2 regions of the Synechococcus sp. R5-12 genome follow, and region 1 is predicted to be linked to the other one. Evidence: riboswitches for the same ligand, from Rfam matches in the RefSeq annotation. Region 1 holds a riboswitch; the other holds the start of a gene.
What was found. A riboswitch is a leader RNA that binds a small molecule or an ion and turns the genes downstream of it on or off. The one in region 1 is predicted to bind cobalamin.

Region 1 (4,263 bases):
AAGCGGGTCGGCTAGTCGGAGGATCCAGAGGACTCCGTTTCCGCCCTTTCGTGAGATGGGTTTTGGGTTAGGGTGGAGCTTATTTCCTGTAGAACTTGCAAGGCGCGGTAGGACTCTCGCAAAGTTTGCAGCTCCTGTTGAGTTTGCTCCAGTTGCCGGGCCCATTCTGCCTGTTGGGAGCGCAACTCTCGATTTTCCAATTTTTTGCGCTGCAGGATGCGCTTGAGTTTTTGCTGCTGCTGCTGGAGTTGAGCCCGCTCTGCTTCTGCGTGTTGCAGTTGGGTCCTTTGGCGTTCCAATTCTATTTTCAGGGTGGTGACCTGGGATTGAAGTTGGCGGAGCTTTTGGCGCAGCGCTTGCTCTGGCGTGGGTTTGGTCGACTCGGAGCTTGGAGAAGGGGAAGATGTTTGTAGGTTTTGCAGATGCTGTTGTAACTGTTGGGCTTGGGCCTGCAGGACTCGAGACCGTTGCTGCTCGCTGCGCAGTTGGGCTCGGGCGCGTTCACAGGTCTGGATTTCGGCTTTCACCCGCTGCTTGATGCGGTCAAGGATCTTTTGATGGCGGAGCTGGGTTTGCCGGATCTCCTGAGCCACCTGCCAAGGGCGAGGATCCCCCTTAGGTTGTCGTGGCTCGCCGCCGTGGTCGGCAGGATCAAAGGGAGATAGGGTCGCCACCAGCGATTCTCGAAAGTCGCTCCAGGAAGCCGATTGCAGACCCATCTGAACCACCCGCCAGGCCCCATAGGAGGCCCCAGCGGCAGCCAGGATCCCAGGGATCCCGGCCAGGGAGAGGGAAACCTTGGGCAGGGTGGGCAGGATCTGATCCAGCAGCCCCACCACCAGGGCGAAAACAAAGATCCCGCTCCCCGCGGCAGCGGCACCTGAAACCCAAGAGGAGCGGGAGAGCATCATCGTTTTTTCGTCATCACAACCGCTAGAGCGGGAAAACCAGGTTCAAAAATGGCCTGTCTGCACTCAGTTTATCCCGCCAGCAGCCTCTGTTTCCCTCTCAGGGCACCTGCCAAGCCCGTTGGTGGTAGCCCTCTAATTGGGCCCAGGGATCCCCAGCCGCTGCGTGGGTATGGCCGTGGTCGTGGTGAGGGTGGGAATGAGGATGGTGATGGGATCCGTGCCCGTGATGGTGGTGATGATGCTCGTGAGGATGGTGATGGGTATGCCCAGCTCTGACCTCTGCGCTCACGGCCAGGCGAAACTTGCACAGGTGGCAGTTCATTTGGGTTTGGCCCTGCAGGGCTTCCTGCTCCAGTTGCTGCAGGCTGTGCAGCACCGTATCCACAAGGCCCAATTCCGGCAGCATGAGCCAGTCGATTTCCGACTGTCGTTGTCGTTGTTGTTCCACTGCCGCCTCAATTTTTTTCACCAGCACTCCGGTAAACAGGAAGTAGGGCAGCACGATCACCCGGCGCGGATGCCAGGACAAGGCCCGCTCCAATCCCACGGGCAGGCGGGGATGGGTAATGCCGATAAAGCAAGTTTCCACAGCGGCAAACCCAGATCCTTCCCAAAGCAACCGGGCCAGTTTACAGGCTTCGGCATTGGCCTCAGGATCGCTGGAGCCGCGACCCACAAATAGGAGCACGGTTTCTGCCTCTGGGATCCGCCGCGGTTGGGCAGCTATCAGAGCAGCCAATCGGTCTCGCAGCAGTTGCAGGATCTCGATGCGGATCCCCAGCGGCCCACCGTAACGAATGCGCAACTGGGGATAGAGGGCCTGCAGGCGATCCAATTCCATCGTCACATCGAACTTGTTGTGGCGGGCCCCAAACAACAGCAGCGGCAGGACCACAATCTCTTGCCACCCTTGGGCAATACACTGCTGGATCCCTTGGGCGATACTCGGCTCCGTCAGCTCCAGAAAGCAGGGGATCACCGGTCGATGGGGAGTGAGGGATTGGTAGACTTGGGCCAACTCCAGAAAGGCTTGCCGACCTTCAGGGTCGCGGGATCCGTGGCCGATAAGCAATAGGGGCAATGAAGGAGAAGCAAGCTGCCCAACCGAAAGGGGAGGGGAAACACTGAGGGTATTCAACACAAAAAACTCCGTTCCTTGTGAATCGCAAGGGGTACAGGACAACGGCAGGTGGGTGTTCTGGCTGAGGGAGGGATCCCATCACAGTTGCGTCACAGTGGCGGACTTGCACCGCGCTTTCCCCAGTCTGCCTGAGCCTTTTAGGTTAGCTTGCCGCTTGCCATTCACCAAGCTCCCGGGGGGGATGTTCTTGTCTGCCAGAAGATAGCCCTGAGGCATGAGCGGTACGGCAGACTCATGCTCAAAGGGCAGCAAAACTGTTGCCGCGCTAATCCCCCTTGCCCCTGGGAGAGGGCCTAACGCCGGCCTGCCGGTCTGTGGGCTCGAAAGTGTCGCAGGCGCAGGGCATTGGCGACCACCGAAATGGAACTCAGGGCCATTGCCGCCCCGGCCAGCATGGGGTTGAGCAGCCAGCCTGTGAAGGGATAGAGCGCCCCAGCAGCAATCGGGATCCCCAGCGTATTGTAAATAAAGGCGAAGAAGAGGTTCTGGCGGATGTTGTTGAGGGTGGCCCGGCTGAGTTGAATGGCTGTGGCGACTCCCCGCAGATCCCCCGACATGAGGGTAATATCGCTGGCGGCCATCGCCACATCCGTACCTGTACCAATGGCGATCCCCACATCGGCTTCTGCCAGAGCCGGAGCATCGTTAATGCCATCTCCCACCATCGCCACCCGCCGTCGCGGTTGTCTTAGGCTGCGTATGTAAGCTGCCTTCTGATCCGGACGGACTTGGGCAATTACCCGCTGAATGCCTGCTTGCCGAGCAACCGCTTGGGCCGTGGTGGGGTTATCCCCGGTTAGCAGGATCACCTCTAGACCCATCTGTTGCAGCTGTTGCACTGCCTCAGGAGAGGTGGGTTTGAGCGGATCGGTAATGGCCAACAGCCCCACCAGGCTCTGGGATTGGGCTACGCCGATCACCGTTTTGCCCTGGCTTTCCCAATTCTGAACCCGCTCTGACCAAGAGGGATCCCAGGGGATCCCCATCTCCTGTAGCCAGCTCAGCCGACCGATGCGGATCCACTGGTCTTCCACCCAGGCTTCTGCCCCACTGCCTATCCTTGCCTGAAAATGCTGGGCAGGAGGGATGGCAATTTTTTCGGCTTCGGCTTTCTGCACTACCGCCTGGGCCAAAGGATGTTCCGAGTGCCGCTCCACCGCCGCTGCCAGGCGCAACACCGCCAGGGGAGAGGAGCCATTAGCCCAAATATCGGTGACGGTAGGGCGACCTTCGGTCAGGGTGCCGGTTTTGTCCAAGACCACCGTGCGCAAGTGGTGGGCCAATTCCAGGCTGTCGGCACTTTTCACCAGGATCCCCAATTCTGCCCCTCGTCCCGTGGCCACCAGGATCGAGGTGGGGGTTGCCAACCCCAGCGCACAAGGGCAGGCGATGATCAGCACCCCAATTGTGTTCACCAAGGCCAGCGTCAGGTTGTCCGCCAACACCCACCAGAGCACGAAAGTTAGAACTGCCACCCCGATCACTGCCGGCACAAACCAGGCAGTCACCCGATCCGCCACCTGTTGAATTGGGGCTTTGGATCCCTGAGCTTCCTGCACCAGGCGCACGATCTGGGCCAGAACTGTGTCTTTGCCCACCCGCCGCGCTTCCATCACAAAGCTGCCCGTCCGATTCAGCGTTGCCCCAATCACCTCATCCCCCGCCGATTTGACAACAGGCAGGCTCTCGCCGGTCACCATGGACTCGTCGAGGCTGGAGGATCCCTCTAGAATGACCCCATCCACCGGCACCTTCTCTCCGGGGCGCACCCGGATCCAATCCCCCACCTGCACCTCCCGAATGGGGACATCCTGCTCCACCCCATGGCGGATTACCCTCGCCGTTTTCGGTTGCAGCCCGATCAGCTTGCAAATGGCCTCAGAGGTTTGCCTTTTGGCCCGTTCCTCCATCCACTTGCCCACCAGAATCAGGGTGGTGACCACCGCCGACACCTCATAATAGACATCCGGGTGCAGTCCTTGCCGGTGAAAATAGTCGGGGAAAACCGTTGGGAAAACAGAATAGAAAAAAGCCGCGCTCGTCCCTAAGGCCACCAGCGTGTTCATATCCGCCGAGCGCCGTTGCCAAGCGGCCCAAGCGCCTCGATAAAAATGCTTGCCCACCCAAAACTGCACCGGAGCCGTCAGCAGCAACTGCAACCCAGGATTGTGCAGCCACATGGGAAAGCCCGGGATGTCCATCCCCAGCATC
Region 2 (4,263 bases), on a different contig from region 1:
AGTCGCATCCAACTGTGGCACCTCAATTTTGCCGATTTCGATCTGCAGCAGCATGGCTTTCGGGATGAGCAGGGGCAGGGGATCCCCTTCGATGGCATCGTGGCCGACTTGGGGGTGAGTTCTCCGCAACTGGACTGTCCTGAGCGGGGATTTAGCTTTCGCGGGGAGGGGCCGCTGGACATGCGCATGGATCCCAGTACAGCTCAGGAGACTGCCGCCGATTGGGTTAATCATCGCCCGGTCGAAGAGTTGATCGAGATTTTCACCCGTTACGGCGAAGAGCGATTTGCCCGCCGCATCGCCCATCACATCGAGCAGGCTCGTCCCCTCGCCACAACCACTCAGTTGGCCCAGGTGGTTTGGCAGGCAGTACCTCCGGCAGCTCGGCGAGGCCGCATCCACCCGGCCACCCGCGTCTTTCAGGCGTTGCGCATTGCCGTGAACCGAGAACTGGAGGCTTTAGAAACCTTGCTGGCCCAAGCCCCCACTTGGTTGAAACCCGGCGGCAGGTTGGCCGTAATCAGCTTCCATAGCCTTGAAGATCGCTTGGTGAAATGGGCCTTTCGCAGGGATCCCCGTTGGCAGGTGCTCACCCCCAAGCCCTTGTCCCCTTCCGAACTGGAACGGCAACGCAATCCACGGGCCCGCTCTGCCAAACTGCGAGTGGCTGCCCGCAGCAGTCAGATGTAGGTTTAGGTTGGTTCTCCCGCTCTCAAGAGATCGGCTACCGTGAAGCGGACGGCTAGCCCGCCGAGACCAGGAATCGGGAGAAGGGGGTTGCTGTTGGGGGGCGCGGGGAACTAGGGTGAAGCGGAACCGGCAGTCCTGCACCGTCGGATCCCTTGGTGTGTGTGAGGTTAAGCCCTATGGTTAGCCAGCCTTTGAACGCAGGTCTTGATCGTCCCAAGAGCCCTCGTCGCCACAGACAGCCTTCTGCTCTGAGCCGACCCCTCTCCGGTACAGTTCAAGCCAGCCGCACCCAGCCTTTGGATTTGAAGTTGAAATCAGCCCATCCTCGCAGCCAGCATCTTGCTTGGGCAGAACACCTAGCCTGGTGGAAGCAAATCTCCACAGGGATGGCTATCCTCTCCGGCGTTTCAGTGTTGAGCCTTTACAGTTGGACTGTGCATACCCAAAGCCGGTGGAGCCAGCGTTACCAGGTGTGGCAGCAGATGCAGCGCAACGAACGACAGTTTCTGCTGACTCAAGAATCCATTGCCAATTCTCTGCGGGAAATCGCCGACCGCTCCGAAATGGTGCCGCTGGTACCGGATCGGATGATCGAGGTGCCGATTGCCTCTCCCAGCCATGTTGAACCGGATCCAGCCCACCAGGCAACGGCTTTGCCAGAAAGAGCGCTCCGCGCCGCTCACGCGACCGAAAAAGCCCCTCTTTTCTATCCGGTTGGGTACTAATTCATACGGATCCCGCCCATGACGGCTAGGCAAGCGTCCCCATCTTGCTTTCCCAAAAGCTGTGGGTCTTGTGAAGTCTCAGCGTATCTCTGTTCTCTAAAAGGCTAAGGGATCCCTGGGCCTCGCGATCTGGAGTAGCAGCGGGCTATCCTTCAACTGCTTACAAAGCAGTGAAGAAATCTGGCCTAAATGGGATGTGGCCCATCCGAAGCCCTGGGATTGCCGTTGGGATCCCGTTCACCCCTGGGGATGACATCCCCCCTGGCAGGATAGGAACTCCAGAGCAGGGGATGTATGATGCCTAGCACGGCTTTTTCGGAGCAATCGCAGAGAAAGCTGTACCGACAGGTTGTCCTGGGGATCAGCCAGGGCATGTAAAGGGGAAAGTCCGGTGCAAGTCCGGCGCTGTGCCGCAACTGTGATGGGCTTGGGCTAGACCTATGCCCTCAGTCAGGATGCCCGCCTGCGGTTTTGGCTCGCATTTCTTCCGCGTCGCACGGAATCAGGAGCTTCAAGAAAGAAAATGAATCCCATTCTAGGTCTCAGCCTGGCGCTGGGGGGTCTTGTTTTGGGGATCCCAGCGTGGGCGCAGCCGGCAGCTTCCCCGCCCTCAGCTCAAGAGGTTTTGGAAACCGGCGTTAGCGCCGAGATTTTAAATCAACCCGTCACCACGCCTTTTCGTCGCCCCGGCTTGCTGCGGGATTCTTCCCGCCCGGTTTACGTCGTTACCCGCCAGCAAATTCGAGAGCAAGGGGCAAGAACCGTTCAGGAGGCCCTGCGCTACCTGCCCGGGATCCTCAGCGACGGCACGGCGGGAACCCAGTTGGGAGCCCTTAGCTCCCAGTTTATGCGGGGAGGACGAACGGCCCAGGTGTTGGTGCTCTTGGATGGCCGCCCCATTAACGACCTGGGCTTTTTTGGCGGGTTCGATCTGTCTCAGATCACTACAGATGTGGTCGAGCGTATTGAGATCTCTCCAGGTGGGGGCTCCACCTTATACGGCTCCGATGCCGTTGGCGGGGTCATCAACATCGTAACCCTGGATCCAAAGCCGGGATCCGAGACCGTGCTGGAAGCGGCTATCGGCAGCTACGGCCTCAACGAGCAAGGGATCCAAAACCGCGGCCAAGCGCAGGATCTGGGCTGGGTGGTCAGCTATCGCCGTCTGCAGAGCAACAACGACTTTCCTTTTGAAATTAGGCGTTTGGGCAAAGCCGGCAGGCGGGAAAACTCGGCGGTGGAGTACCACAACCTACAAGCCAAGCTCACCTGGCAATTGGCAGAAGGCCAAGTCCTAACCGGAAATGCCCTTTATCTCAACAAAGCGTTTCAGGTGCCTGGCAGCACCGAGTTTCCCTCCCCCGATGCAGGGCAAAACACCAACGACCTGCTGTTAGATCTCAGTTGGCTGTGGGATCAAGAGAGGGGATCCCTGCAAGCCAGGGTATTTTTTGACGACCTCAACTATCGCTTCAGCGCCCCACAAAGCCAGGGATCCCGGGATGAGATCCTGCGAACGGGGTGGGGATCCCAACTGCAATACACCTGGAAGGCTGCTGAAAACCTGGAGCTTACTCTAGGAGCAGACTACCGATCCATTTCAGCTCGCAACACCACCTTCTCCTTTGCCAGGGGATCCACCAACGTCAACTATGACAATACCGTGAACCAAGGGGCCCTCTTTGCCCGCCTGGATTACAAGCCACAGCCCAACTTTTATCTCAACTTAGGTGTTCGCCAAGATTCGAGCAATCTGGTCAACGGTTCGGCCACCTCTCCTGCCGCAGGGATCCGCTGGGTTTTGGCAGAAAGCACCACCCTGAGGGCCAATTATGCCGGCAGCTTTCGCACTCCCTTGATCTCAAACCTGTTCTTTCGGCTGCGCGGCTTTTTTGAAGTCGACGGCAACCCCAATTTGCGCCCGGAGCGGGGAGAGAGTTTTGACATTGGCCTGGATCAGGCTTTGGGAGATTTTGGCCTACTGCGCTTGACCTTTGCCCATAACCGCATCCGCGATGGCATCACCTTTGTCAGCACCGGCCCGCGCAGGGGAACCTACGAAAACATTGAGCTCGTGGAATACACAGGCATAGAAGCAGCCCTGGATTTGCGGCTGGGGGAAAACTGGACTCTTTTTGCCAACTACACCCTAAACGATCCCATCATCCGCTCGGCGCTGGATCCCAAAGCGGTTGGCAAACAGCTAGCCTTCGTGGGAGCAGACAGCTTCAACCTGGGCCTGAGCTACCGCGATGCAGAGGATCGGTATGCCTCAGTTTTCCTGCATCACATTGGCACTTTCTTTACCAACAACGCCAATACCCAATCTCTGCCCGGCTACACCAACCTGGCTCTGCGGGGAGGGATCCCGGTTGCAGAAAATCTCGCTCTCGAGGTGGGAGTCGATAACCTGCTGGATGAGCAATATGAGGTTTTCCCCGGCTACCCCGGAGTGGGTCGCACCGTTCGGCTCAATCTGAGAGGCCAATTTTAAAGGCTTAGCCATTTCGCTCACTGCTTGACCACTCGCTTAGATATTGAGATCATTTCCCCTTCTTCATCGCGCCCTTTACAGTCAAGTCTGGATTGCAAGTTATGCCGGTATCAAGCAGCTCTGTGTCTCAATCAACTTCCCAGTTGCCAGTTCAAGCTGGCAGCGCTGCTCAGCAACCCAGCGGTCATTATCTCTGGGTTTGCATCACCTGCGGATCTCGGTGGGTTAACGGCCAAAAAGAAGGGACTAGCAAGGGAGAAATGCTGCTGTCTGCCCTGCAATCCCAAACCCTCCACCCCCAACTAACTCTAAAACCAGTTGCCTGTATGAGCGCCTGCAGCCATGCTTGTGTCG

Region 2: another riboswitch for cobalamin. It lies ahead of NW843_RS06170 (TonB-dependent receptor plug domain-containing protein); the one in region 1 lies ahead of NW843_RS01630 (sirohydrochlorin chelatase).

The regions. Positions count from the first base shown of each region.
Region 1 covers NZ_JANSIM010000020.1:2,532-6,794, forward strand. Annotated here, with positions in the region: gene NW843_RS01620 (PAP/fibrillin family protein) at 1-15, shown strand, start outside; gene NW843_RS01625 (hypothetical protein) at 12-911, opposite strand; gene NW843_RS01630 (sirohydrochlorin chelatase) at 1,009-2,049, opposite strand; cobalamin riboswitch at 2,082-2,218, opposite strand; gene NW843_RS01635 (heavy metal translocating P-type ATPase) at 2,346-4,263, opposite strand, start outside.
Region 2 covers NZ_JANSIM010000099.1:7,410-11,672, forward strand. Annotated here, with positions in the region: gene rsmH (16S rRNA (cytosine(1402)-N(4))-methyltransferase RsmH) at 1-690, shown strand, start outside; gene NW843_RS06165 (hypothetical protein) at 867-1,415, shown strand; cobalamin riboswitch at 1,745-1,897, shown strand; gene NW843_RS06170 (TonB-dependent receptor plug domain-containing protein) at 1,939-3,909, shown strand; gene NW843_RS06175 (DUF1636 domain-containing protein) at 4,011-4,263, shown strand, end outside.